3 regions of the Streptomyces sp. NPDC002588 genome follow, and region 3 is predicted to be linked to each of the others. Evidence: riboswitches for the same ligand, from Rfam matches in the RefSeq annotation. Region 3 holds a riboswitch; each other region holds the start of a gene.
The links. Region 3 has a riboswitch for S-adenosylmethionine ahead of ABT057_RS24815 (putative leader peptide). Riboswitches for the same ligand answer to the same signal wherever they lie in the genome.
Positions count from the first base shown of each region.

Region 1: it holds a riboswitch for S-adenosylmethionine, as region 3 does, so the genes downstream of both, ABT057_RS37355 (aminotransferase class V-fold PLP-dependent enzyme) here and ABT057_RS24815 (putative leader peptide) in region 3, are expected to answer to the same signal.
Region 2: it holds a riboswitch for S-adenosylmethionine, as region 3 does, so the genes downstream of both, thrC (threonine synthase) here and ABT057_RS24815 (putative leader peptide) in region 3, are expected to answer to the same signal.

Region 1 is NZ_JBEOWF010000043.1:4,936-14,429, reverse strand. Features, by position in the region: gene ABT057_RS37360 (protein kinase domain-containing protein) at 1-416, opposite strand, end outside; gene ABT057_RS37355 (aminotransferase class V-fold PLP-dependent enzyme) at 483-1,856, opposite strand; SAM riboswitch class IV at 2,000-2,116, opposite strand; gene trpD (anthranilate phosphoribosyltransferase) at 2,191-3,255, opposite strand; gene qcrB (cytochrome bc1 complex cytochrome b subunit) at 3,389-5,053, opposite strand; gene qcrA (cytochrome bc1 complex Rieske iron-sulfur subunit) at 5,050-6,111, opposite strand; gene qcrC (cytochrome bc1 complex diheme cytochrome c subunit) at 6,108-6,920, opposite strand; gene ctaE (aa3-type cytochrome oxidase subunit III) at 7,020-7,640, opposite strand; gene ABT057_RS37325 (hypothetical protein) at 7,787-8,188, shown strand; gene ABT057_RS37320 (L,D-transpeptidase) at 8,216-9,478, opposite strand.
Region 2 is NZ_JBEOWF010000028.1:88,521-98,014, reverse strand. Features, by position in the region: gene nagA (N-acetylglucosamine-6-phosphate deacetylase) at 1-1,026, opposite strand, end outside; gene ABT057_RS29420 (ROK family protein) at 1,128-2,069, opposite strand; gene ABT057_RS29415 (ABC transporter substrate-binding protein) at 2,263-3,552, shown strand; gene ABT057_RS29410 (DUF3263 domain-containing protein) at 3,586-3,816, shown strand; gene otsB (trehalose-phosphatase) at 3,837-4,664, shown strand; gene ABT057_RS29400 (alpha,alpha-trehalose-phosphate synthase (UDP-forming)) at 4,652-6,070, opposite strand; gene ABT057_RS29395 (glucosyl-3-phosphoglycerate synthase) at 6,186-7,130, opposite strand; SAM riboswitch class I at 7,311-7,457, shown strand; gene thrC (threonine synthase) at 7,476-8,762, shown strand; gene ABT057_RS29385 (ubiquitin-like small modifier protein 1) at 8,759-9,037, shown strand.
Region 3 is NZ_JBEOWF010000022.1:15,473-24,966, reverse strand. Features, by position in the region: gene ABT057_RS24835 (aliphatic sulfonate ABC transporter substrate-binding protein) at 1-964, opposite strand, end outside; gene ABT057_RS24830 (ABC transporter ATP-binding protein) at 1,024-1,755, opposite strand; gene ABT057_RS24825 (ABC transporter permease) at 1,752-2,642, opposite strand; gene ABT057_RS24820 (TauD/TfdA dioxygenase family protein) at 2,642-3,538, opposite strand; SAM riboswitch class IV at 4,171-4,280, shown strand; gene ABT057_RS24815 (putative leader peptide) at 4,309-4,431, shown strand; gene ABT057_RS24810 (ABC transporter substrate-binding protein) at 4,613-6,235, shown strand; gene ABT057_RS24805 (ABC transporter permease) at 6,239-7,198, shown strand; gene ABT057_RS24800 (ABC transporter permease) at 7,195-8,121, shown strand; gene ABT057_RS24795 (dipeptide ABC transporter ATP-binding protein) at 8,103-9,494, shown strand, end outside.

The DNA of each region.
Region 1 (9,494 bases), on a different contig from region 3:
TCGCGGTGGACCAGCCCCTTGCCGTGGATCGCGGCCAGTGCCTCGCCGAGCGCGGCCGCGAGGAGCCGGACCGCCCCGGCGGGCAGCGGCCCGCCGTCGAGCACCGCGTCGCGCAGGTTCGGCCCGGCCACGTACTCGGTGGCCATCCACGGGCGTAAGGCCCCGGTGTCCGCGTCCACGACCCGGGCGGTGTACGTCCCCGCGCCGCCCACGGTCTGCGCGGCCCGCACCTCATGCCGGAACCGTGCCCGGAAGGTCCGGTCCTCCGCGTGTTCGGCCCGCACCACCTTCAGCGCCAGCCGCAGCCCGCCCCGCGCCTCGGCGAGGTACACCTCGCCCATGCCGCCGGATCCCAGCCTGCCCATGACCTGGTAGGGACCGATGGTCCGAGGATCCGTCTCGCGCAGCTCCTGCACCCGTGCTCCCCCTGCCTCCGTACAGCTGCCGAGGGGAGCGTATCGGTCCGGATGGACACGGGTCCGTCAGACGGCGGGGACGCAGCGGCCGTCCTCGGTGCGGTACGTCCACTTCGCGCCGTCGGCCACCAGCTCGCGCACGGCCGCGACGAAGCGGTCCACGTGCTCGTCGGGCGTGCCGGCGCCGAAGCTGACCCGGATGGCGTTGAGGGACTTCTCGCCCGGGGCCGCCTCGGGGGCGCCGCACTCGCCCTGGGCCTGCGGGTCGCTGCCCAGGAGGGTGCGGACCAGCGGGTGGGCGCAGAAGAGGCCGTCGCGGACGCCGATGCCGTACTCGGCGGAGAGCGCCGCGGCGAAGTGGGAGCTGTTCCAGCCCTCGACGACGAAGGAGATGACGCCGACCCGGGGGGCGTCGTCGCCGAAGAGGGAGAGGATCCGGACCTCCGGGACCTCGGCGAGGCCGGTGCGCACCTTCTCGATCAGGTACCGCTCGCGGGCCACCAGCGTGTCGAAGCCGGCCTCCGTGAGGGCCTTGCAGGCCGAGGCGATGGAGTAGGCGCCGATGACGTTCGGGGAGCCGGCCTCGTGGCGGGCCGCGCTGTCGTGCCACTCCACGTCCACTCCCCCGTCCTCGCGCCGGGTGACCTTGCGGCTGGCGCCGCCGCCCGCGAGGTACGGGTCGGCCGCCTGCAGCCAGTCGGCGCGGCCGGCCAGGACGCCGGAGCCGAAGGGGGCGTACAGCTTGTGGCCGGAGAAGGCGACCCAGTCGACGTCCAGGTCCCGGACGGACACCGGGTGGTGCGGGGCGAGCTGGGCCGCGTCCAGGACGATGCGGGCGCCGTGCGCGTGGGCGGCCGCCGCGAGCTCCCGTACGGGCCACAGCTCGCCGGTGACGTTCGAGGCGCCGGTGACGCAGACCAGGGCCGGTCCGCGAGGGTCGCGGTCGGCGAGGGCCCGCTCCAGGGTCTCCACGGCCCGGCCCGGGGTGCGCGGGGCGTCGAGGTAGGTGACCCGGGCGTCCCGCCAGGGCAGCAGCGAGGCGTGGTGCTCGGTCTCGAAGACGAAGACCTGGCAGCCGGCGGGGAGGGCCGCGGCGAGGAGGTTCAGGGAGTCGGTGGTGGAGCGGGTGAAGACCAGCTGGTCGTCGGGGCGGCAGTCGAGGAACTCGGCGACGGTCCGGCGGGCGTTCTCGAACAGGTCCGTCGACAGCTGCGAGAGGTAGCCGGCGCCGCGGTGGACGCTGCCGTAGTACGGGGCGTAGGCCGCGACGTCGTCCCAGACGCGCTGGAGGGCGGGGGCGCTGGCCGCGTAGTCGAGTGCCGCGTAGGTGACCTCGCCGCCCGTCACCAGCGGGACGGTGACATCTCGTCCGAGAACGGGCAGAGGCGTACAAACAGCCGGAACGGAGGCAGCGGTGAAGGCAGCGGTGGCGACGGACATGACGGAACTCCCGTGAGAGGAAAGAGAGAAGAGTGAAAAGGGTGTGCGGAGGCGGGGCTCGGCGCCCTATCGCATTCGCTTGCTCACGGAAGACTCCCTCGAGACCAGGACCCCTGGACTGTGCCTCTCGGAAGAGAGTGAGGGGTCCGCGCTTGCCGTAGACCTCACTGCCTACGGCCTGGTCTTCACCCGGGGCACCCCGCCACGGACGGAGGGTTGCCGGACAGTCGGCCGGGGCCTCATGACTGTCACTCATGACCTGTGCAGAAACGTACGTGAAGTGATCGTCGCCCCGCAACCCGTGTCCGGATCGCGGGACGATCACCCGGGCTCGCTATGCGTTGGTGGCGGCCACCCAGCGCTCCAGGACCCGCTTGGCCGCACCCGAGTCGATCGACTCGGCCGCCTGGTCCATGCCGGCGCGCAGTTGCCCGGCCAGGGTGCCGGAGCCGGGCTCCAGGGCCACCAGCGCGGCCGCCGAGTTCAGCAGTACGGCGTCGCGGACCGGGCCCGTCTCGCCGTCCAGCAGGCGGCGGGCGACCTCCGCGTTGTACGACGGGTCGCCGCCCCGCAGGGCCTCCACCGGGACCAGTTCGAGGCCGACGTCACGCGGGTCGAAGCTCTCCTCGGTGACCTTGCCGTCGCGGACGATCCACACCCGCGAGGTGGCCGTGGTGGTCAGCTCGTCGAGGCCGTCGTCACCCCGGAAGACCAGGGAGGAGTTGCCGCGCTCGGCGAAGACGCCCGCGACGACCGGCGCCATGCGGGGGTCGGCGACGCCGACCGCCTGGGCGCGCACCCGGGCGGGGTTGGTCAGCGGCCCGAGGACGTTGAAAACGGTACGGATGCCCAGCTGGCCGCGGGCCGCACCCGCATGGCGCAGCGCCGGGTGGAACTTGATCGCGAAGCAGAAGGTGATCCCGGCCTCCCCGGCCACCTCGGCCACCCGCGCCGGGGTCAGCTCCAGATTGACGCCGAGCTTCCCCAGGACGTCCGAGGCACCGGACGCGGAGGACGCGGCCCGGTTGCCGTGCTTGACGACCGTGGCGCCGGCGCCGGCCACGACGATCGCCGACATGGTGGAGATGTTGACGGTCTTCGCGCCGTCGCCGCCGGTGCCGACGATGTCCACCGTGCGGCCGGGCACCTCGATGACGTTGGCGTGCTCGTACATGGTTCGCACGAGGCCGTTGATCTCCTCGACGGTCTCGCCCTTGGCCCGCAGGGCCACCACGAACCCGGCGATCTGCGCGTCCGTCGCCTCACCCTGCATGATCCGGTCCATCGCCCACGCCGTGGCCTCGGCGCTCTGGTCCCGGCCGTACAGCAGCGAGTTCAGCACGTCGGGCCAGGAACGGCCCGCCGCGGTGTCGCCTCCAGCGGGGGTCACAGCGCTCATAGCCGCTCCTGGGTGTCGTAGAGCCGGTCGTGGAACCGTACGGGCCCCACCCTATCCAGGTCAGGGCACGGCGAAGGGCCCCGTCCGAACACCGGACGGGGCCCTTCGTGCAGGCGTGGCGACGCCTCAGTGATCAGTGATGGCCGTGGCCGCTCGTGATCTCCTTGTACTCCTCCACGGTCGGCTTCGGGATCTGCTGGTCCTCGCCGAAGTACGCGCCGCTGATCTTGGCGCGCAGCTTCTGGGAGCGCTTGATCTTGCGCTCGACGCCGTTCTCGTCGACCGCCGGGCCGATCGCGGCCGGCTCGTACTGGTCGTGCGCCGTGAGCGTGTGCAGCTGCTCCTGGCTGAGCGGCTCGTGGACCTCGATGAACTCACCGTGCGGCAGGCGCTTGATGGTGCCGGTCTCGCGACCGTGCAGCACCTTCTCCCTGTCGCGGCGCTGCAGGCCGAGGCAGATGCGCTTGGTGAGGACGTACGCGATGACCGGTCCGACGAAGAAGAAGATCCGGACGAACCAGGTGATCGAGTTGATCGACAGGTTGAAGTGGGTGGCCCAGAGGTCGTTGCCACCACCGACCAGCGTGATCATGTACATCGTGACCCAGGCGACGCCCAGCGCGGTGCGCGTCGGGGCGTTGCGCGGACGGTCCAGGATGTGGTGCTCGCGCTTGTCGCCCGTGATCCACGACTCGATGAAGGGGTAGAGCGCGAGCGCCGCGAGGACGACACCGAACAGGACCAGCGGGATGAACACGCCCAGGACCAGGGTGTGGCCCCAGAGGTTGATCTCCCAGCCCGGCATGAAGCGGATCAGGCCCTCGGCGAAGCCCATGTACCAGTCGGGCTGGGCGCCGGTGGACACCTGGTCCGGACGGTAGGGGCCCATGGCCCAGATCGGGTTGATCTGCGCGATGCCCGCGATGGCCGCGATGACACCGAAGACCAGGAAGAAGAAGCCTCCGGCCTTGGCCATGTACACCGGCAGCAGCGGCATGCCGACGACGTTCTTGTTGCTCTTGCCGGGGCCCGCGAACTGCGTGTGCTTGTGGTAGAAGACCAGGATCAGGTGGCCGACCACCAGACCGAGCATGATGCCCGGCAGCAGCAGGATGTGGATCGAGTAGAACCGCGCCACGAAGTCGTGGCCCGGGAACTCGCCGCCGAACAGGAACATCGAGATGTACGTGCCGACGATCGGCATCGACAGGATGGCGCCCTGGGTGAAGCGGACACCGGTGCCGGAGAGCAGGTCGTCCGGGAGCGAGTAACCGGTGAAGCCGGTGAACATGCCCAGGACGAACAGCAGGAAGCCGAACAGCCAGTTGATCTCACGCGGCTTGCGGAACGCGCCGGTGAAGAACACTCGCATCATGTGCACGAACATGCCGGCGAGGAAGATCAGCGCCGCCCAGTGGTGGATCTGCCGGATGAGCAGACCGCCGCGCACGTCGAAGGAGATGTGCAGGGTCGAGCTGAACGCCTCGGACATCAGCTGTCCCTGGAGCGGGATGTAGCTGCCGTGGTACTCCACCTCGTTCATCGACGGGTGGAAGAACAGCGTCAGGTACACACCCGTCAGGATGATGATGATGAAGCTGTAGAGGCAGACCTCGCCCAACATGAACGACCAGTGGTCGGGGAAGATCTTGCGCATGTTGGCCTTGGCGAGGGAGTAGATCCCCAGCCGGCCGTCGGCCCAGTCGGCGATCCGCTCGCCGGCCGGAGCCTTCCCGCGGTTGTCGCGGCCCGCCGCACCGGCGGCGGATGTGCTCGTGGTGTTCTCGTTGGTGCTCATCCGCGCTCCCAGAAAGCAGGACCGACGGGCTCTTCGAAGTCGCCGAGCGCCTCGAGGTAGCCCTGGTCGTCCACGCCGATGCGCAGCTGCGGCAGCGGGTGACCGGCCGGGCCGAAGATGACCTTGGCTCCGTCGGAGAGGTCGAAGGTGGACTGGTGGCAGGGGCACAGCACGTGGTGCGTCTGCTGCTCGTACAGGGAGATCGGGCAGCCGACGTGGGTGCAGATCTTCGAGTACGCCACGATCCCCTCGTGCGACCACTCGAGTTCCTGCTTGTCCTTGATGTCCTCGGGCTGGAGCCGGACGATCATCAGGGCGGCCTTGGCGATCTCGTTCTGGAAGTCCTCGGCGTCCTCCTCCAGGCCCTGCGGCTTGCAGAACGTGAGGGAACCGACGGCCACGTCCGAGGCCCGCAGCGGCTCGTTCGTGTTCATGTTGACGAGCAGCTTGCCCTTGGCCCACAGCGTGTGGCGCAGCTTGTCCTCGGGCAGCGGGCCGAGGTCGCGCAGCAGCACGACTCCGGAGAGCGGCACCAGGGTGAGGGCGCCGAACATCGTGTTGCGGATCAGCTTGCGGCGGCCGATCGCCGACTCCTTGGCGCCCTGCTTGAAGTCCGCGTGGACCTTCGCACGGACCTCGGGGTCGGCCGCGATCGCGTGACGCTCGTCGGCGACCTCGACGTCCGACATCAGGGTGCGGGCCCAGTGGACCGCGCCGGCGCCGATGGTGAACAGCGCCGTGCCCAGGGTCAGCCCCAGCGCGAAGTTCAGCGCGCTGAGGTGACCGATCGGGAACACGAAGACCGACTTGTCGGCGGGGATCGCCACGTAGGAGGCGATGAAGCCGACCGTGGCGAGCATCGACAGCGTGAACAGGAAGGCGACCGCGCGCTCGGACCGCTTGGCGGCCCGCTCGTCGATGTCCTGGACACGGTGCTCGTGGGGCGGCAGCCCGGGGTCGGCGAACGGGTTCTTCTCGTCCGCGACGCCTACGGCCGTCCCGTGCGCGTGGCCCTGCTCAGCGGGCAGGTTCTCTTCTGGAATGTCTTGGCTACTCATGACTTCTTGGCCTTTGCGGTCCGAGCGGCGACCCAGACGGCGACCGCGATCAGGGCGCCGAGGCCGAAGATCCAGGAGAACAGGCCCTCACTGACCGGCCCGATGCCGCCCAGCTCCAGACCACCGGGGTTGTTGGTCTCACTGCCGTTGACCGCGTGCAGGTACGCGATGATGTCCTTCTTGTTCTGCTCCGACAGGGTCGTGTCGGGGAAGGAGGGCATGTTCTGCGGGCCGGTCTGCATGGCCTCGTAGATGTGCTTCGGGTCCACGTCCTCCAGAGTCGGAGCGTACTTGCCCTTGGTGAGGGCACCGCCCTTGCCGGTGAAGTTGTGGCACTGCGCGCAGTTGGTGCGGAACAGCTCGCCGCCCTTGGCGATGTCGGCGCCTTCCGGGCCGTACTGGGCCTCGGTCGGGACGTTCGGGCCGGCGCCCAGCGAGGAGATGTACGCGGCCAGCTGGTCGATCTGGGCCTGGGTGTAGATGGTCTTCTTCGAGGGCACCTGGGCGCCCTGGGAGGTGGCCGCCGGCATACGCCCGGTACCGACCTGGAAGTCGACGGCCGCGGCGCCCACGCCGACCAGGCTCGGACCGTCGGAGCTGCCCTGACCGCCGGTGCCGTGGCAGCTGGCGCAGCCTACGGCGTAGAGCTTCTTGCCCTCGTCGATGGCCAGGGACTGGGCGGTTTCATCTGCCTGCGCCTTGCTCGCGGGCGCGAACGCGGCGTACAGCCCCCCCGTGCACGCCAGCGCGAGGAGTAGGACGACGAGCGCCGCCAGCGGATGGCGTCGTCGTGCGGAGAGCTTTTTCACGGATTACCCCGGTGTCAGGATCTTCTGCGTCGATGCTTCGTCGATGCTTCGGCGGTGCTTCTGGATGTGCGCGTTGTGCGGCGCGTGGAGCGGGCCCGGCTACTTGATCATGTAGATCGTGGCGAAGAGGCCGATCCAGACGACGTCGACGAAGTGCCAGTAGTAGGACACGACGATGGCCGCGGTCGCCTGCTCATGCGTGAACCTCTTCGCCGCGTAGGTGCGGCCGAGGACGAACAGGAAGGCAATGAGGCCACCCGTCACGTGCATGCCGTGGAAGCCGGTGGTCAGGTAGAACACCGAGCCGTACGGGTCGGAGGAGAGCGAGAGCCCGTCCTTCTTCACCAGCTCGGTGTACTCGTAGATCTGACCGCCGATGAAGATCGCACCCATGACGAAGGTGATGATGAACCAGCCCCGGAGCTTCTTCACGTCACCGCGCTCGGCGGCGAACACGCCGAGCTGGCAGGTGAGGGAGGAGAGCACCAGGATCGTGGTGTTGGTGGCCGAGAACGGGAAGTTCAGGGACTCGGCCATCTCCTTCCAGTGATCAGGGCCCGTCACCGATCGCAGGGTGAAGTACATCGCGAAGAGGGCCGCGAAGAACATCAGCTCGGAACTCAGCCAGATGATGGTTCCGACACTGGTGAGGTTCGGCCGATTGACCGACGGGTGCGCGTGCCCGGTATCTACTGTCGTTGCTGTCGCCACGACCGACATTATGTCGGTCGCTTATCCCGCCCTCACTCCGGGGGGTGCCGTTCGGAGTGTCTCTGCCATCCGTACCGGTGTTGACGTGGTGTTGAACGGAGTAACATCCGCCTCACAGGGCCTGTCCGTACGACGCTGACGTCATCGGAGGAACAATGCAGCCGACCGCCACGGTGCTGGTCTACAGCGACGACTCCAACACCCGAGAGCAGGTACGGCTCGCGGCCGGGCGCCGGCCCGCGCAGGACGTTCCCCTGGTGGAGTTCGTGGAGTGCGCCACCCCGGCCGCCGTCGTCGCGGAGCTCGACAAGGGCGGCATCGACGTCTGTGTCTTCGACGGCGAGTCCGTGCCCCTGGGGGGTATGGGGCTGTGCCGGCAGGTCAAGGACGAGGTGTTCCAGTGCCCGCCGGTGCTGCTGCTGATCGCCCGGCCGCAGGACGCCTGGCTCGCCACGTGGAGCCGGGCGGACGCCGCGGTGACCTTGCCGGTCGAGCCTGTGGAGTTCGCCGCGGCGCTGGCTGCCCTGCTGCGCCGGAAGAGGCTTCTGAGCGCCTGAGAGGGCGGGGGCTGTGGGGCGGCTGGGCTACACGGCCGCCGGCTGCAGGGTCGACGTGTCCTGATTGGTCTTCTGCTTGCCGGTCGCCGTCAGGGCACTGCCCTCGCTCCACTTCGGCCAGTCCAGGTTCCAGTCGCCGAAGCCGTTGCCGAACGGCTCCATCGTGTGGCCGTTGCTGCCCACGACCTTGACGACGTCGCCGGCGCGGACCGTGTCGAAGAACCACTCGGCGTTGGATGTGCTCATGCCGGTGCAGCCGTGGCTGACGTTCGCGGAGCCCTGGGAGCCCACCGACCAGGGCGCGGCGTGGACGTACTCCCCGCTCCAGGTGACCCGGGTGGCGTACTCGACCGGCAGGTCGTAGGACTCGGAGGAGCCCTCGGCTATGCCCACCGTGGTGCTGCGCATGCGTACGAGGCGTTCCTTGCCGAGGACGACCTTGACGCCGTTGCGGGTCTCGAAGCCCGGCTTGCCGGTGGTGACCGGGATGGTGTTGATCACCCGGTCGTTCTTGTAGACCGTCATGGAGTGGGCCGCGGCGTCGGTGACCGCGACGATCCGGTCGCCGATGGTGAGCTTCACCTCCTTCGACCTGCCGCCCCACAGCCCGTCGCTGATCCTGATGCCGTCCAGGTTGCTGTGGACGCGGATCGTGGCGTGGGCCGGCCAGTAGTCCCTGGGACGGTAGTGGAGCTCCTTGTCGTCCACCCAGTGCCAGGCGCCCGGCGCGGACGGTGTGGAGTCGACCTTGAGGCCGCGTTCCACGACGGCCCGCTGGGCCGGGTCCTTGACCGGCCGGTCGAGCTTCGCGGTGACGGGCTGGCCGACGCCGTACGTCCCGGCCTCCGGGCCGAGTTCGACCCCCAGGCGTTTCTGGGAGGTGAGCTTGCCGGTGTCGAAGGTGAGGACCCGGCGGCCGGGGGCGCCGTCGTCGTCCTCGGTGCTCACCCGGACCGTGTAGTGGGCGTCCGCGGCCAGCGGCTGGGTGCTGTGCCAGCGGGTGCCGTCGGCGGAGAGTTCGCCCGCCACGTAGCGGCCTGAGGCGTCCACGGCGATGACGTCCGTGATGGGCTCGTCGGCGTCCTCGGCGAGGACCTCCAGGGGCTTGGCCGGGTCGGCCTTCCTGCCGTCGCCCTGGAGGCCGCTGAAGGAGATCTGGTCGCTCGCGTCGTAGGGACGCTCGGCGAGGGGGTTGCCGTCCGAGCCGCAGGCGGTGACAGCCCCCGCGCCGAGGGCGATCACCAGCAGGACGCAGCTGACGACTGTGCGGGAGCGAGGTGTGTGGCTCATGACCTCACGCTAGGAA
Region 2 (9,494 bases), on a different contig from region 3:
CAGGGACCCCACCTGGTCGTACAGGCCCAGTACCCGGGCCGGGTTGGCGGACAGGGCGGCGACGGCGTCCTCGACCGGGAGGCCGTCGACGGTCACCGCGCGCTTGAAGGCACGGTCCTGAGTGAGCGTCGAACCCGCGATCGAACCGCCCTCCACCAGGCGGGCCACCCCCTCCAGGACCTCGACCTCCAGCGGGCCGAGCAGATAGCGGCCGTCGCCGATGCCGGCCGCGTCCATCGCGTCCGTGATGAACGCCACCCGCGCCGCGCCCGCGTGACGGAACGCCAGCTCCAGCGCGGCGGGGTGCAGATGAATGCCGTCGTTGATGAGCTCCACCGTGATCCGCTCGTCCTCCAGGAGGGCGGCGATCGGGCCGGGGGCGCGGTGGCCGAGCTGCGGCATCGCGTTGAAGAGGTGGGTGGCGACCGTGGCGCCCGCGTCGATGGCCGAAACCGTCTGCTCGTACGTCGCGTCCGTGTGCCCCACGGCGGCGATCACGCCGTGCTCCACGAGCAGCCGTACGGAGTCCAGGCCGCCGGGGAGTTCCGTCGCCAGGGTGACCATCCGCGCCTGGCCGCGCGCCGCGTCGATCAGCTTGCGCACGTCCGCCGGGTCCGGGGCGCGCAGCAGCGCCTCGGAGTGCGCGCCCTTGCGGCACGGCGAGATGAAGGGGCCTTCGAAGTGGATGCCGGCCAGGTCGCCCTGCTCGGTGAACTCGCTGAGCAGGCCGGCCTGGCGGACCAGGACGTCCATGTCGTTGGTGACGGTGGAGGCGACGAGGGTGGTGGTGCCGTGCGCGCGGTGGGTGTGGATCGCTTTCTGCACGTCCTCGGGCGGGCCGGAGAAGGAGGCTCCGCCGCCGCCGTGGTTGTGCAGGTCGACGAAGCCGGGGAGGAGCCAGCCGGAGAGGTCGACCACCTGGGCGTCGGCCGGAGCCTCGGCGGTGATGCGGGTGCCGTCGACGAACACCTTTCCGCCGGGGACGGTTCCGTTGGGCAGGACCACGTGCGCGCCGGAAAGGATCATGGGCGCTTTGCCGGTCGCGGGCTGCGGGCGGTGTGTGCCCTGTCGCGCCCCGCGGCGAAGCCGCAGATCAGCGCTGTCCCGCGCCCCTAGGGGCGTTGCCGTCACGCGGTTACCTCCGTACGGTCGGTTTGGTTGAGGAGATCCCAGGCCAGCAGTCCGGCGCCGAGGCAACCTGCCTCGTCGCCCAGGGCCGCCGGGACGATCTCCGGGAGTTTCTGGAAGGTGATCCGCCGCCGGACGGCGTCCCGCAGCGGTGTGAACAACGTTTCCCCCGCCTCCGCGAGCCCGCCGCCGATGACGAGCGTGCGCGGGTCCAGCAGGGTGAGGGCGGTGACCAGACCGTCGGCGAGGGCGTCCACGGCCCGTTGCCAGACCCGGACGGCGTTCGGGTCGCCGGACGCGACGGCCTTCGCGCAGTCCGCGGCGTCCGCCTCCGGGTCCCCGCACTCCGCCGCCCACGCCTCGCTGACCGCCGCCGCCGAGGCGAACCGCTCCAGACAGCCGTGCTGCCCGCAGGGACACGGGGTCCCGCCGGGCCGTACGACGATGTGGCCGATCTCGCCCGCGAAGCCGTGCGCGCCCGCCTCCACCCGGCCGTCGAGGCCGATCGCGCCGGCGATGCCGGTGCCCAGGGCGACGAAGAGGAACCGGTCGGCACCGGCGGCCGCGCCGATCCGGCCCTCGGCGAGCCCGCCGGTGCGCACGTCGTGGCCGAGTGCCACCGGCAGGCCGAGCGAGGCGGTGAGCAGGTCGCGCAGGGGTACGTCCCGCCAGCCCAGGTTGGCGGCGTAGGCGGCGATGCCGTGTGTCTCGTCCACGATGCCGGGTACGGCGACCCCGGCGGCGGCCGCGGGTGCGCCGAGGTACTCGGTGCCGTAGGCGCGCAGTTCGGCGGCGAAGTCGAGGATGGCGGCGACCACGGCGTCGGGGCCGCGCTCGCGGCCCGTGGCCCGGCGGGCCTGGTGCAGCAAGGTGCCGTCCGCACCGACCAGGGCGGCCTTCATCCCGGTGCCGCCCACGTCGAGGGCGATGACATGTCTCACGGGAACAGTGTGGCCCCATGACCCGCAAGAGGTCTAGTCCACTGCCGCGTCTTGGGGGTACGGTGCCGCCCCAGAGACCCACAAAAGGTCTAGTCCTCTTGTGTGGTGTAGACCTTATGGCGGAATACGGACCCATTGGTATGAACAATCAGTTGTCCATCATCCGGACAGCCAGTACAGGAGACGAAGCACGGTGCAGCGGCGGGCAGTCAGGTCAGGGACGAGGACGGGAACGATCGCGGGGGTGGCCGTACTGGGCATGACCGCGGTCCTCACCGGCTGCGGACTCACCGGGGGCTCCGACGACGTCACCCTGAGACTGGTCGCGGCCGACTACGGCGACAGCGCGGCCAACAGTTCCAAGAAGTACTGGGCGGACGTCGTCGACGCCTACGAGAAGAAACATCCGGACGTCACCGTCGACGTCACCGTCCTCTCCTGGAACGACGTCGACGCCAAGGTCAAGGAGATGGTCGACGCCGGAAACGCGCCCGACATGGCGCAGATCGGCTCGTACGCCGACTACGCGGCCGCCGACCAGCTGTACCGGACGAGCGACCTCCTCTCCATCCCCGTCGAGGCCGACTTCGTACGGCAGCTCGCCGAGGCGGGCAAGGTGCGGGGCGTGCAGTACGGCATGCCGTTCGCCTCCTCCACCCGGCTGCTCTTCTACAACAAGACCCTCTTCGCCAAGGCGGGCATCACCCCGCCCAGCACCTGGGCCGAGCTCGCCGAGGACGCCCGGGCGCTCAAGGCCGAAGGGGTGAAGTACCCCTACGCGCTGCCGCTCGGGCCCGAGGAGGCGCAGGCCGAGACCATGCAGTGGCTGATCAGCGGCGGGGGCGGCTACAACCAGACCGTCAGCAGCTACAGCATCGACTCCGTCCAGAACGTCGAGACGTTCACCTGGCTGAAGGACAAGCTGGTCGGCAAGGGCCTCACCGGGCCGGTCGCGCCGGGCAGGCTGAACCGGGCCGACGCCTTCGCCGCGTTCACCGCCGGTGAGGTGGGCATGCTCAACGGCCATCCGTCCCTGATGAAGGCGGCGGAGGAGAAGGGCGTGAAGTTCGGCATGGTGCCCATGCCCGGCATCGACGGGCCCAGCAAGGTCGCCATGGGCGTCGCCGACTGGATGACCGCCTTCCGGCGCGGCGGGCACGCCAAGGAGATCGGCCGGTTCCTCGACTTCGTCTACAGCGAGAAGAACGTCCTCGCCTTCTCCCGCGAGTACGACCTGCTGCCCGTCACCAGCTCCGCCTCCCAGGCCATGAGCGAGGACAAGGCGGACGCCGGGCTGCGGCCGTTCCTCGACGAACTCACGCTCTCCGAGCTGTATCCCGTGGGCCGGACCTCGTGGGCGCAGGTCAGCGCGGCCATCAAGAAACGGATCGGCGCCGCCGTGGCCCCGTCCGGCAACCCCGCCACGGTCCTGGAGAACCTGCAGTCGACAGCCACCACCGCGGAGATCGCCGCCAGGAGCTGAGGCTCTGTCGGTGCCCGGCGGTACGGTGCGGGAATGGAGGAACAGCTGGCCGCACGCGAGCGGAACATACTGGCGCTGGAGCGCCGGGGCTTCACCGGCCCCGGCGCGAAGGAACGCGCCATTCGCGAGGAACTCCACCTCTCCCCGGTCCGCTACTACCAGCTCCTGAACGCCCTCCTGGACGACCCGAGGGCCCTGGCCCATGATCCGGTGACGGTGAACAGGCTGAGAAGGGTGCGGGAGACACGGCGAGCGGATCGGTGAGGCGTGGTTATCGTCGCCCTATGGGCAACCACGTACCGACCACCGCAGCCGGACGCGCCGCACTCGAAGCCATCATCGACCAACCCTCCCGCACCCTCGTCGCCCTCGACTTCGACGGCACCCTCGCCCCGATCGTCGAGAACCCCGAGGACGCCCGGGCCCACCCCGAGGCCCTCCCCGCCCTCAGGGCCCTCGCCCCGAAGGTCGCCGCCGTCGCCGTGATCACGGGCCGCCCCGCCGAGGTGGCCGTCCACCACGGCGGCTTCGCGGGAGCCGAGGGCCTCGAGCATCTCGCCGTCCTCGGGCACTACGGTGCCGAGCGCTGGGACGCCCGCACGGGCAAGGTCACCGCACCGCCCCCGCACCCCGGCGTCGCCACCGCCCGCACCGAGCTGACCACCCTGCTCGAAGGCCGGGACCCCGGCATCTGGGTGGAGGAGAAGGGCGGCCGGGCCGTCGCCGTCCACACCCGCCGCGCCACCGAACCGCAGGCCGCCCTCGACGCCCTCCGCGAGCCCCTCACCGGCCTCGCCGCCCGGCACGGCCTGATCGTCGAACCCGGCCGGCTGGTCCTGGAGCTGCGTCCGCCCGGCATGGACAAGGGCGCCGCCCTGCTGGAGCACGTCCGCGAGACCGGCGCCCGCTCCGTCCTCTACGCGGGCGACGACCTCGGCGACCTCCCCGCGTTCGCCGCCGTCGGGAAACTCCGTTCCGACGGAGTGCCCGGCCTGCTGGTGTGCAGCGGCAGCGCGGAGGTCGGCGAACTGGCCGAACGCGCGGACCTCGTCGTCGACGGCCCCGCCGGGGTCGTGGGGCTGCTGCGGGAGCTGGCCGGTCAGCTCGGCTGAAGCTCCCGCAGGGCGGTCAGCTGTTCCAGGAACCACTGGGCCGGAGGCAGCGCGGTCGCGGCCGCCGCCAGCCGTTTGGCGCGGTCGGCGCGCTCCTCCGGCTTCATCGACAGGCCCTCGTGCAGGGCACGGGCGGTCTCCAGGATGTCGTACGGGTTGACGACGATCGCGTCCTCGCCCAGCTCCCAGTACGCCCCCGCCTCCCGCGACAGCACCAGCGCGCACCCCTCGTCGGAGACGACCGGGACCTCCTTGGCGACCAGGTTCATGCCATCCCGGACGGGGTTGACCAGGGCGACGTCCGCGAGGCGGTAGGCGGCGAGGGAGCGGGCGAAGTCGTCCTTGAGGTTCAGCAGGACCGGTGTCCAGCCCGGGGTGGCGAACCGTTCGTTGATCTCGTCCGACAGCCGCCGCACCTCCGCCATGTAGTCGCGGTAGACCGCGAGGTCCTGGCGGGACGGGTAGGCGAAGGCCACGTGCACGACCCGCTCGTGCCACTCGGGGTGGTCCTCGAGCAGCTGCCGGTAGGCCAGCAGGCCGCGCACGATGTTCTTCGACAGCTCGGTGCGGTCGACCCGGACGATCGTCTTCCGGCCCGCACCGCCGATCTCCTCCCGGAGGGCGGCCATGCGCTCCTCGACGTCCGGCCGGTGCGAGCGCTCCCGCAGGAAGTCGGCGTCGGCGCCGAGACCGTGCACGCCGATCAGGGTCTTTCCGGTGCCGCCGACGAACTCCGCGCAGCACGCGCCGAACGCGTCCGCCCACCGCCGGGTGAGGAAGCCCAGGCGGTCCGCGCCGAGCATGCCGCCGAGCAACTGCTCCCGGATGTCCCGGGGCAGCAGCCCGAAGTAGTCCGCCGGCGCCCACGGCGTGTGCGAGAAGTGCCCGATGCGCAGGTCGGGGCGGAGTTCGCGGAGCATCCCGGGAACCAGGCACAGGTGGTAGTCCTGCACCAGGACCGCCGCGCCCTCGGCCGCCTCCTCGGCGAGCGCCTCGGCGAAGGCGCGGTTGTAGGTCTCGTACGACGCCCACTGGCGGCGGAACTCCGTGTCGAAGACGGGTTCCAGCGGGGTCTGGTAGAGGAGGTGGTGGATGAACCACAGGACCGAGTTCGCGATGCCGTTGTAGGCGTCCTCGTGCACGTCGGCGGCGATGGGCAGCATGCGCACGCCCTCCTCGCCGACGCCGCGCGAGACCGCCTCCCGGTCGCCCTCGGACAGTGCCGAGCACACCCAGAGGGCGCCCGCTTCGGGGCCGATGGCCGACAGGCCGGAGACCAGCCCGCCGCCCCCGCGTTTCGCGTGCAGCGAGCCGTCCTCACCCACCGTGTAGGAGACCGGGCCCCGGTTCGACGCGACCAGCACCTGAGCACCCCGAGCAGCAACAGCGTCGTGCATGGAAGCCATACGCCTCAACCTAGCCCGGTCGGGAAACGCTCAAACGTACGGTCGCTCCCCGTGGACGGGCCGTATCCAGCCGTATCCAGCCGTATACGGCCCGCCCCCGGTGTTACGCGACGGATCACGCGACCTTGCGGGACTGGTACTCCGAGATCTCCGCCATCGGCGGCCGCTCCTCCGTGTCCACCGAGTAGGTGCGCGGTTCGAAACCGTCCGCGCCCCGCTCGAACTGGGTGAGGGAGGGGCGCACGAGGTGGCCGCGGGCCAGGCGGAGCTGGGCGGTGCGGTAGATTGCCGCGGCCATCCGGCCCAGGGCCTGGCCGTCCTGGTGGCGGTGCTTGCGCACGCCGACGTCGACCTGGGCGAGGGCGTCGAGGCCCACCAGGTGCAGGGCGTCGACCAGCATGCCCAGTTCGACGCCGTATCCGACGGGGAAGGGCAGCTGTTCCAGCAGGCTGCGGCGGGCCGCGTACTCACCGCCGAGCGGCTGCACGAAACCGGCCAGCTGCGGCCAGTGCAGGTTGAGCAGGGGCCGGGCCATGAGCTCGGTGACCCGCCCGCCCTGGCCGGCCGCGCCGCCGAGCGGACGGTCGTACATGCCCTTGACCAGGTCCACGCCCGGGTCGGTGAGCAGGGGGCCGACGATGCCCGAGACGAAGTCGGAGGAGAACTCCTTCAGATCGGCGTCGATGAAACAGACGACGTCCCCGGTCGTGACGAGCAGGGAGCGCCACAGGACCTCGCCCTTGCCGGGCACGGCGGGTATCCGGGGCAGGATCGCGTCGCGGTGGACGACCCGGGCGCCCGCGGCCGCCGCGACCTCACCCGTACGGTCGGTCGATCCCGAGTCGACGACGACGATCTCGTCGACGAGCGGGACCTGGTGCATGAGGTCGTGACGGATGATCGCGACGATGTCGCCGACCGTATCCTCCTCGTTCAGTGCGGGCAGGACCACCGACACCGACTGGCCCGTGGCACGCTTGGCCGCGAGTATCCGGTGGAGCGGGCGATCGGTCACGGACCAGGAGCGGGTGGCCAGCCAGCGCTCAGTTTCTTGAAGCACAGTCTGCGGCTCCTCACTGTCGTGATCACACCGGGTGCACGGCAGGTGACCGTGTGATCCATCTCGCGGTTCGGACGACTATCTCAACTGTCCTGGCCTTCGGTTACAGTCTTGAACAACGCGGATGACCATCGCATGTCCGGGGTCATCGGCGTTCATTTCAGATCAACAACCGCATACCGCTCATCCAGAGGGGCAGAGGGATACGGCCCGATGAAGCCCCGGCAACCCTCCAGCCGGTCTGACCACGTCGATGTGGTGAGGCTCCCGGCTAGGGAAGGTGCCAAATCCGTCTCACGGCGAGATGCGTCGTGAGGAAGATGAGGAGAAAGGGCCTCGCCTCACATGGCTGCGCAGACTGTTGCAAGCACCACCGACTCCACCGTGGACCTTGGTCCCGCCGCTGCTCTTTCCTGCCGCGAATGCGGTCACCGCGTCCCGCTCGGGCCGGTCTTCGCCTGCGAGGAGTGTTTCGGCCCGCTCGAGATCGCGTACGACTTCTCCGCCTACGAGACGGAGGAGCTCCGCAAGCGCATCGAGGCGGGACCCGCGAACATCTGGCGCTACGCGCCGCTGCTGCCCGTCCCGGCCGACGTGGCGGACAAGCCGAACATCAACCCGGGCTGGACCCAGCTGGTCCAGGCCGACAACCTGGCGCGCGAGCTCGGCGTCGAGGCCGGCAACCTCTTCGTGAAGGACGACTCCGGCAACCCGACCCACTCCTTCAAGGACCGGGTCGTCGCCCAGGCCATCGAGGCGGCGCGCGCCTTCGGCTTCACCACCCTGTCCTGCTCCTCCACCGGCAACCTGGCCGGCGCGGTGGGCGCCGCGGCGGCCCGCGCCGGCTTCCGCTCCTGCGTGTTCATCCCGCACGACCTGGAGCAGGGCAAGGTCGTCATGGCCGCGATCTACGGCGGAGAGCTCGTCGGCATCGAGGGCAACTACGACGACGTCAACCGCTTCTGCTCGGAGCTCATCGGCGACCCGGCGGGCGAGGGCTGGGGCTTCGTCAACGTCAACCTGCGGCCGTACTACGCGGAGGGGTCCAAGACCCTCGCGTACGAGATCTGCGAGCAGCTCGGCTGGCGGCTTCCCGACCAGCTGGTCGTCCCGATCGCCTCCGGCTCCCAGCTCACGAAGATCGACAAGGGTCTGCAGGAGCTGATCAAGCTGGGGCTCGTCGAGGACAAGCCGTACAAGATCTTCGGTGCGCAGGCGGAGGGCTGCTCCCCGGTGTCGGTGGCCTTCAAGGCCGGTCACGACGTGGTCCGCCCGCAGAAGCCGAACACCATCGCCAAGTCGCTGGCGATCGGCAACCCGGCCGACGGACCGTACGTCCTGGACATCGCGCGCCGCACGGGCGGCGCGGTGGAGGACGTGACGGACGAGCAGGTCGTCGACGCGATCAAGCTGCTGGCGCGGACGGAGGGCATCTTCGCCGAGACGGCGGGTGGCGTGACCGTGGGCGTGACCCGCAAGCTGATCGAGAACGGTCTGCTGGACCCGACGAAGACCACGGTCGTCCTCAACACGGGCGACGGCCTGAAGACCCTGGACGCGGTGGCAGGCACCGGCCTCACCGCGACCATCCGCCCCAACCTGGACTCTTTCCGAGAGGCTGGCCTCGCATGAGCGTGACCGTTCGCATCCCCACCATCCTGCGCACCTACACCGGCGGCCAGGCCGAGGTGACCGCCGAGGGCGCGACCCTCGGGGAGGTCATCTCCGATCTGGAGAAGAACCACACCGGTATCGCCGCCCGCGTTCTCGACGACCAGGGCAAGCTGCGCCGGTTCGTCAACGTGTACGTCAACGACGACGACGTCCGCTTCGAACAGGGACTGGAGACGGCCACCCCGGACGGCGCGGGTGTCTCCATCATTCCGGCCGTCGCCGGCGGATGCTGACCCACGTTCAGTACCGGCGAGTAGTACTCATTGGTAGTAACCGTCGGTAACAGTGATTACCGAGTGTTCATCGAATTGCCCCCTCCGTGAGAGAAGTGGAGGGGGCAATTCAGTGTGGTTGAGCGCGGTACAGTTGGGGAACCGGGTCGCGCGCCCTTGATCCGGAGCCTTTGATTTCTGCCCTGGCCCGACAAGAAGTAGCCAAAGTGTGTGTCTCTTGCGTGGCATTTGTGGCTTTTACGGGGCCCGACTTGCCCTGAATTCAGGCGAATTCTCGCCACATTCCGGATCGCGTGCGTCCAGAATTCTCGTCCGACTGACCTGTTGCAGACGGCAGTTGGACAGATACATTCAGCCGCGGTCGACGCGTTCCGGCGCACGCCCCCAACCAACTGGGGGGTGAGGTCTGACCCGGATCCGCGAAGTGTGGATCTGTGCAAGGGCCAGTAATAGGGGA
Region 3 (9,494 bases):
CCGCCTCCAGGAAGGCGTCGGCGAGCTTCTGCTCCGCCGCGATGTCCGACTTTTCCACCGGGGTCACCCGGGTCTCGAAGGCCTTCAGGGACGCCTTGGCGTCGTCCAGGGGGATGCCCTCCTCCTTGGAGATCGCCTGCGCGTACTTGTCCTCGTGCTTGATCGCCCACGCGAACTCGTGGGCGAGCCGCTGCAGGACGTCGGTGAGAGCCGCCCGCTTCGTCCCGTCGTTCAGCGAGCTCTCGCTCGCGACGTAGTAACTGCTCGTCTGGTCGATCGGCGGGAGACCCTTCGCCAGGATCCGCGCACCGTTCTTGACCGCGATAGCCGACTGCGGGTTCCAGATCGACCAGGCGTCCACCTTGCCGGTGTTGAACGCCGTGGCACCGGCCGCCGGGTCGAGGAAGACCAGCTTCACGTCCTTGGGGGTGAGGCCCACACTCTTGAGCGCGTTCAGTGCCAGACCGTGAGCCGAACTGCCCTGCGGCACAGCGAGTTTCTTGCCCTTGAGGTCCGCGAGCGTCTTCAGTGCCGAACCCTTCGGCACGATGATGTTCTCGTTCGCCTGGGTGGGCCTGAGGGAACGGTTGACGGCGACGACCTTGAAGCCGTACTCCTTCGCGGCGCCGGTGATCGGCGGTACGTCGCCGACGCTGCCCAGGTCGATGTCGCCGGACGCGGCAGCCTGCACGAGCGGCGGGCCGTAGGTGAACCGGGCGAACTTCACCTTGTAGGGCGCGTTGTCGAACACGCCGGTGATCTTCGCCAGCTCCTGGCTGCCGTCACCGCCGTTGTCGCCGATGGTGAAGGTGTACTTCTTCCACTCGGGGTGGTTGCCGGCGCCCGGTCCACTGGGGCTGCTCAGGGGCGCGGCGGCCTCCGACGTCGATGCGCAGGCGACGAGGGTGCTTCCCAGGGCGAGCAGACCGACGGCGGTGACGATTCGGAAGGATCTTCTGGACATGGGTCCTCATGTGCTTTCTGTGCTGTGGCGGGAGAAGTCGGTGGGCGCGGTGGGGAAAGTCAGTGCTGGTTGGCCAGGCCGAGGTCTGCCAGGAGCGAGGAGCGCAGTTCCTCCCGCGCGATGCTCGCCTCGCGGTCCGCGGCCGACAGCTCGACGAGGTGGGAGGTGCCGATGCGTCCGTTGCTCATGACGACGACCCGGTCGGCCAGCGCGATGGCCTCGTCGACGTCGTGGGTGACGAGCAGCATCGCCGCGTGGTGCTTGCTGCGCAGTGCCCGCACGAGGTCGTGCATGCGCAGCCGTGTGATCGCGTCGAGTGCCGCGAACGGCTCGTCGAGGAGCACGAGTTCGGGTTCCGAGACCAGCGCCCGTGCCAGGGACACCCGCTGGGCCTCGCCGCCGGAGAGCTCCTTGGGCCACGCCCTCTCGCGGCCGGAGAGTCCGACCTCGGCGAGCACGTCGAGGGCCCGCCGGCCGGCGTCCGGTCCGTGCAGACCGAGGGTGACGTTGCGCAGCACCCGCTGCCACGGCAGCAGACGGTCGGCCTGGAACACGATCGCGCGCTTGGCCGGGACCTCCACCCGCCCGCCGTCGGGCCGGTCGAGGCCGGCGAGCAACCTGAGGAGGGTGCTCTTGCCGCAGCCGGAGGGGCCCAGCAGGACCACCAGCTCCTCGCCGGCGATGGTGAGGTCCAGATGGTCGAGGACGACCCGGTCGCCGAACCGGCGGACCACCTTCTCGACGACGGCGCCGGCCTGCCGACGGGGTTGCGTCTCAACGGTCGTGCTCATGCTGCCTCATAACTGGGGCGCCACCGCAGCAGCACCCGCTCGAGAGCCCGGACGAACTGGTCGGCGAGCAGACCGAGGAGCGAGTAGATCACCAGCCCCACGAAGACCTGGCCGGTCTGCAGGTACGTCTGTCCTTGAGTGATGAGGAAGCCGAGGCCCTTGTCGGCATTGACCGTCTCGGCCGCTACGAGGCCCAGGACGCTGTAGGCGAGGGAGAAACGCAGGCCCACCAGGAATCCGGGCAGGGCACCGGGCACCAGCACCCGCGTCACGAGGCGCCAGGTGCCCGCGCCCGTCGTCCGCGTCATCTCGATCAGCCGCTGGTCGACGCCGCGGATCGCGGCGAAGAGGTTGACGTACATCGGGACGCCCGCACCGAACGAGATCAGCAGCACCTTGGTGAGCTCGTCGATGCCGAACCACACGATCATCAGCGGCAGCACCGCCAGCAGCGGGATCGTGTTCAGGATCTGCACGACGCCGTTGAACAGATACTCCCCGCTGCGCAGCAACCCGCCGAGCACCCCGCTGACGATGCCCACCGTGAGACCGATCGCGAGACCGATGCCGGCCCGTTGCAGGGAGATGGCCAAGTCCGGCCCGAGGACGCCTTGTCGCCACAGATCGACGGCGGACCTGACGATGGAGGTCGGTGCCGGGGCGTAGGTCTTCTTCAGCACTCCGGCTCTGGCCAGGACCTCCCAGGCGATGAGGATCACCACCGGAGTCGTGTAGATCCCCAGCGGCCAGCGCAGGCGTTCGCGGAGTGCGTGGACCAGGGTCCGGCGGCGGGCGTCGCGTGGCAGGAAGACCTCGCGCTCCGGCGCGCTCGTCGGTTCGGCGGCCGCCGAACCGAGGGCCGGCCTCTCCAGGCTGACCTCGGTCATCAGGCAGCCACCTCCAGCACTTTGCTGTAGTGCGAGGCGTCACCGACGAGTTGCTCGCTACGGCGGCCGTCGACGCCGACGGGCACGTCTCCCGCGACCGTCACACGGTTCAGGCGGCGCGGGTGGTCGTCGTAGTTGTCCACCCCGTAGTGCTGGGTGATCCTGTTGTCGAAGATCAGCAGCTGGTCGGGGGCCCAGGTCCAGCGCAGGATGTTCTCCGGACGGGTCACGTACGACTGGAGGATGCGCAGCAGATCGGCCGACTCACCGCTGGACAGGCCGACGATCCGCTTGGCGAACCCGCCGATGAACAGCCCGCGTTCACCGGTCAGCGGATGCACGCGTACGAGAGGGTGTTCCGTCTCGTACGGCGTCGAGACGAAGACCCGGTCGTACTCCTGCCGCTGTGCCGTCGTGGCCGAGGGGCGCGCGTAGTCGTACTGGTTGGTGTGGACGACGCGCAGTGAGTCCGCGAAAGCACGGAGCGGCTCGGGCAGTGCTCGATAGGCCGCGGCCGCGTTCGCGACGAGCGTCTCGCCACCGTAGGGCGGCGTCACGATGGACCGGAGTGTGGTGAGCTGCGGTGGGTTGAGCACGAAGGTGACGTCCGTGTGCCACTCGTTCGCCTTGGACGTCTCGCTGTCGACGGCCAGCACGTTCGTCGTACCGTCGGCGGCCGGCACGTTGGGGTGGGCGGTTGTCAGGTCGCCGAACCAGCCGGCGACACGCTCCTGGCCGGCGTTGTCGAGCTGCACGTGGTCGAACACGATCGCCTTGTGCTCGTTGAGGGCATCACGGAGCGTCGTGATCGTCGAGGGATCGGGGGGCGTCGTGAAGTCGACGCCCTCGACGGCCGCGCCGATGTGGCCCGTGAGCTTGCGGATGGACGGAGGCATGAGGAGGTCCCTCTCGAGGAATGGGGCGCACTGCCGGGTGCTGAGAGCCGGAGTGAACGGGTGACGGGCAGCGATGAACGGCCACGAAGCCGGTACTGGGTCGGTCGCGATGCGCGGGCCCGAAATCCCGCCGGGGCCGCGCCACTTGTACGACAAGGCCGTCGGCCTGTGGCCGGCGGCACGTGCCCTCGCCGACCTCGAGTCCGGCGCACGCGCTTCTGCTCAGGGAGAGTGCAGGAGCGGAGAGCGGCGCCGGGGGAAGAAGGCGATCACGCAGTCGGCACGGCGGTTCGTCGGGAGGACACCGCTGAGGCGGCGGCCTGGCAGCGGCCGCTGCCGGGGGCCGCTTCGCGGATCAGCGGCACGCTTTCCGGATCAACGACAACAGAACGCGCTGGAGACATGCGCCAGGTCGATGTGGCGCCTCCGAGTCAAATCCACGCGCGGGGTCATGGGACGTGAGTGGAGCAGATGTCCACCCGGTCGGTCAATGAGTTCCGGACAGGTTTCACATTGCCGAAGCGTGGAGGCTTCCCTCGTCGGCGGCCATGAGGCCTGGCGCGCCGCCGCGGGCCGTGCGACTCGCGTCTCGGCATTGACGGATTACGACGGAGATCGGTAAAGTTTCAACTGGCATTGAGTGTCAGCATCAAGCCCTGGCTTGCTGACCGGCAACCCTCCGACGCGGTGGGGTGCTCCAGGTGAAAGCCCGGCCGGGTCGCCGACCCGGCAAGCGCGTGGCCCTGTGGCAGGGGCCTGGACATGGAGGAATGAGCGTGCGGCACAGCAGCGTCTCGAATCCCTCCATGGCGGCTGCGGCGGCCCCCTCCCGGTTCTCCCGCCGACGCCACATCGACCTGCAGCGCATCACCAGCTGCCTGTGTCATGGCTGACTTCGCCCTCTCTGCTGTCTGAGGACATTCACCGCTGGTTTTGACGCCCGGCAAACTCCTCACGTTTTCCCCTCACCTCTCGTGGACCGTGTCGCTCTTTCTCGCGGGCAACGCCTTCCACGCCTCTTCGTTGTCCGCGCGGAAACGTGCGTGACGGCTTTCGAGTAGGAGAACTCATTCCGTGATATCGCATCCGGATTCCCGCCCTGCCCGACGGGCGGCACTGACCGCGCTCCTGACGACCAGTCTGTTTCTGACCGCATGCTCCTCCGGCACCGGGAGCAGTTCGAGCGGCGACAGCGGCCGGGCCAGGTCCGGCGGCACACTGACCTTCGCGGTGGGTTCCGACGCCGGCTGCGTGGATCCGCAGCAGGTCGCCAGCAACGACACCGTCTACTCCCTGCGCCAGGTCGTCGACTCCCTGACCGACCAGGACCCCAGGACCGGCAAGATCGTGCCGTGGCTGGCGAAGAGCTGGGACATCAGCCCGGACACGACGACGTTCACCTTCCACCTGAGATCGGGTGTCACCTTCAGCGACGGGACACCACTGACCGCGCAGGTGGTGAAGGACAACTTCGACGCGGTGCCGAAGCTCGGCGCCCTGGGGGTCCTGGCCGAGGGGTATCTGAGCGGTGTGCAGAGCACCTCCGTGGTCGACCCGCTCACCGTGCGGGTGAAGTTCAAGCAGCCCAACGCCCAGTTCCTGCAAGCCACTTCCACGTTCTCGCTGGGCATCGAGTCGTCGGCGAGCGTGAAGAAGTCCCCGCAGCAGAGGTGCAGCCAGGGTGTCGTCGGCAGCGGCCCGTTCACGCTGAAGCAGTACGTGCAGAACCAGTCGGTCACCTTGGCCAGGCGCGCCAAGTACGCCTGGGGTTCCACGCTGTGGACCAAGAAGGGCGAGGCGTACCTCGACAGGCTGGTCTTCAAGGTGGTGCCCGAGGCGGGGGTGCGCGTCGGCAGTCTGCAGTCCGGTCAGGTGGACGCGATCAGCAGCGTCGGCAAGGCCAACGAGGCGGCGCTCAAGGGCGGTCAGTTGAGCCTGCTGCGGCGGGCCAACCCGGGCAACGTGTTCAATCTGGGGCTGAACAACTCCCGGCCGCTGCTGAAGGACGCGAAGGTGCGTCAGGCGATCCTGTTCGCCGTCGACCGGCAGCAGATCGTCGATGCCGTGTTCCCCACCGGCACGCAGCCGGCCACCAGCATCCTCGCGCACACCACGCCGGACTACGCGAACCTCGGCTCCGATCTGACCTACGACGCGGCGAAGGCGAAGTCCCTGCTGGAATCGGCCGGCTGGAAGACCGGCAGCGACGGCGTCCGGACGAAGAACGGCACCAGACTGAGCCTGGCCGTCACGTGGTTCGCCAACGCGGCCACGAACCAGCCCGCGCTGGAGCTGATCCAGCAGCAGCTGAAGGCCGTCGGCATCGACGTCGTGCTCAAGGAACGGCAGATCACCCAGTTCGCCCCGACGCTGCAGTCCGGTGACTTCGACGTCGTGTGGGGCAACGTGACCCGCGCCGACCCGGACATCCTGCGCAGCTCGTTCTCCACGAAGCTGGCCAACTTCTACCGCCTGCCGGCAAGCCCGCTGGACTCGCTGCTGAGCCGGCAGGCGGCGACCACCGATGCGGCCGAACGAAAGCAACTGGTCCGCCAGGCTCAGCAGTTGTTGGTGCGGAACGCATACGTCGTGCCGGTGGTCGAGCTGGAGACCCAGCTCGGGGCGGCGAAGAAGGTGCACCGCCTCGACTTCGAGGCCTCCAGCCGGATCCAGCTGCACGACACCTGGATCGGCTAGCGCATGCGCCGCTATGTGATCAAACGTGTCGCGCAGGCGCTCGGGGTGCTGTGGGCGGCCTACACGGTCTCGTTCCTGGTGCTGGACTTCCTGCCCGGTGATCCGGTGTCGGCGATGGCAGGTGCCGGAGCGGACTCGGGGCAGGTCGACCCGGCGCAGCTCGCCAGGCTTCGGCACGAGTACGGCTTCGACAAGCCGGTGCTCGTGCAGTACGCCGACCACCTCGGCAACGCGGTGCGCGGGGACTTCGGTGACTCGGTCTCCACCGGCCGTCCGGTGACCTCGACCCTGGGCGACGCACTGCCGCAGACCCTGACGCTGACGGGCGCGGCGCTGCTGCTCGCGGTGGTGTTCGGCGGGGGCCTCGCGGTGTCGGCGACCTTCGCCACGCAGCGATGGCTTCGGCAACTGCTGCTGTCGTTGCCGCCGCTGGGCGTGTCGGTGCCGACCTTCTGGGTCGGGCTGCTGCTCGTCGAGGTGTTCTCCTTCCGGCTGCGCTGGTTCCCGGCGTTCGGCAACGACGGGCTGCGGGGCCTGGTGCTTCCGGCGCTGACGCTGGCGATACCGACCGGCGCGCAGGTCGCCCAGGTGCTGGCCAAGAGCCTGCTCACCGCCCTGGATCAGGCCTATGCGGAGACCGCGCGGGCCAAGGGGGCGGGCAGGCTGCGGATCCACCTGCGGCATGCGCTGCGCAATGCGTCGCTGCCGGCGCTGACGGTCGTCGGGCTGCTGGCCGGGCAGCTGATCGCCGGTTCGGTGGTCGTGGAGACCGTGTTCTCCCGCGACGGGCTGGGCCGGGTGACGGCCGCCGCGGTCACGGCCCAGGACATCCCGCTGGTCCAGGGGGTCGTGGTGTTCGGGGCGCTGATCTTCGTGCTCGCCAACCTGATCGTCGATCTCGTCTATCCGCTCCTCGACCCTCGGATCGTGGTGGCCTCCGGCCGGAAGGAGGGTTTCGCATGACCCGGCCCCTTGTGGACGACGCCGCCACCGGCGCGGCGCTCGGCCTGGCGCGGCCGCTCGAACCCGGCATCGGCCCGGATCCCGGGCGAGGTCCCGAACTGCGGCGCGTCCTGCGGTTCTTCCTGCGCCGGCCCGGTCTGACGGCGTCGGTCCTCGTGGTGGTCCTCGTGGTACTGGCCGCGTTCCGGCCCGGTCTGTTCACCTCGCAGGACCCGCTGCACGGGGTACCGTCACAGAACTTCCGAGGCCCGAGCCGCGCGCACTGGTTCGGCACCGACGAGCTGGGGCGCGATCTGTTCTCCCGGGTGGTGCACGGTGCGCAGCTGTCGTTGAAGGCGACGCTGATCGCGGTGGCGGTCGCCTTCGTGGTCGGCGGTCTGCTCGGCCTGGTGGCCGGGTTCGTCGGCCGCTGGGCCGACGACGTGCTGATGCGCTTCGTCGACGTTCTGCTGTCGATCCCTGCGCTGTTCCTGTCCCTGGCGCTGGTCACGGCGCTGGGCTACGGAACGGTGAAGGTCGCGGTCGCGGTGGGGGCCGCCGGCGTCGCCGCGTTCGCCCGGGTGACGCGCTCGGAGGTGCTGCGGGTGCGGCAGGCGGTCTTCGTCGAGGCGTCCCGCTCGTGCGGGTCCCGCTGGTACTCGGTCCTCGGCCGGCACGTGCTGCCCAACGCGCTGGGCCCGGTGATCGTCCTGGCCACGCTCGACTTCGGCGCCTCGGTCCTGGCCGTGTCGTCGCTGAGCTTCCTCGGCTACGGGGCGCCGCCTCCCGCACCGGAATGGGGCACGTTGATCTCCGACGGCCGCAACTACCTGGCCAATGCGTGGTGGCTCACCGCGCTGCCCGGGCTGGCGATCGCCGCGACCGTGCTGGCCACCAACCGCATCGCGCGAGCGCTGGACGGCGAATGGTCCCGACAGCGATGACCGGCCCGACGACGAACGGACCCGGAACGGGTGGGAATGTGACGAACACAGGGGAACCACTGCTGGAGGTGCGGGGCCTCTCGGTGTCGTACCGCACCCTCGGCGACACGGTGCAGGCGGTGCGGGGCGTCGACCTCGACGTATGGCCGGGCGAGGTGACCGCGGTGGTGGGCGAGTCCGGATCGGGCAAGAGTACGACCGCGCACGCGATCATCCGGCTCCTGGCGGCGAACGGCGGCATCGATGCCGGCACGGTCCGTTTCGGAGGCCGCGACCTCACCTCGCTGTCGGAGCGAGAGCTGCGTACCGTACGCGGCGCACGGATCGGCCTGGTGCCCCAGGACCCCGCGGTGTCGCTCAATCCGGTCAAACGCATCGGTGAGCAGGTCGCGGAGGTGCTGCGCATCCACCAGCCGGCGAGGCGACGCTCCGCGTCGACCGAGGCGATCGCCATTCTGGACCAGGCCGGGCTGCCCGACGCGGCCACCCGCGCCCGGCAGTACCCGCACGAACTGTCCGGCGGGATGCGGCAACGTGCCCTGATCGCCGTCGCCATCGCCGGCCGGCCCGAGCTGATCATCGCGGACGAGCCGACCAGCGCTCTGGACGTCACCGTGCAAAGGGTCATCCTCGACCACCTGCAGCACCTCACCGAGGAGAACGGCACCGCGGTGCTGCTGGTCACCCACGATCTCGGCGTCGCCGCCGACCGGGCGCAGCGGATCGTGGTCATGTCCGAGGGCCGGGTCGTCGAGGCGGGTCCGACCCGCGACGTCCTCGACAACCCGCGGCACGAGTACACCCGGCGGCTGCTGGCCGACGCTCCGAGCCTGGCCACGGCACGCCCCCGAGCCGCGGTTTCCGCACCGTCCGCCGCGGAGGCGGCGCCGTTGGTCGAGGTCCACAACGCGGTCAAGGAGTTCCGCCTCCCCCGCTCGGCGGGCTCGGCGCGCAGCGTGCGCGCGGTCGACGGCGTCAGCTTCACCCTCCACCGGGGGCGCACACTGGCCCTGGTCGGCGAGTCCGGCTCCGGGAAGTCCACCACCGCGCGTCTGGTGCTCCGCCTGACCGACCCGACCGCCGGGCGCATCCTGTTCGACGGCGCCGACGTCACGAGCGCGCGCGGGGCTCGGGCGAGGCAGTTGCGCCGCCGGGCCCAGCTCGTCTATCAGAACCCCTACGCGTCGCTGGACCCCAGGTTCTCCATCGGCGAGGTGATCACCGAGCCGTTGCGTGCCTTCAGGGTCGGCGACCGCGCCTCCCGGCTCGCCCGGGCCCGGGAACTGCTCCAGCGGGTGGCGCTGCCTGCGTCGACGCTCGAGCGCCGCCCGGCGGAGCTGTCCGGCGGCCAGCGGCAGCGCGTCGCGATCGCG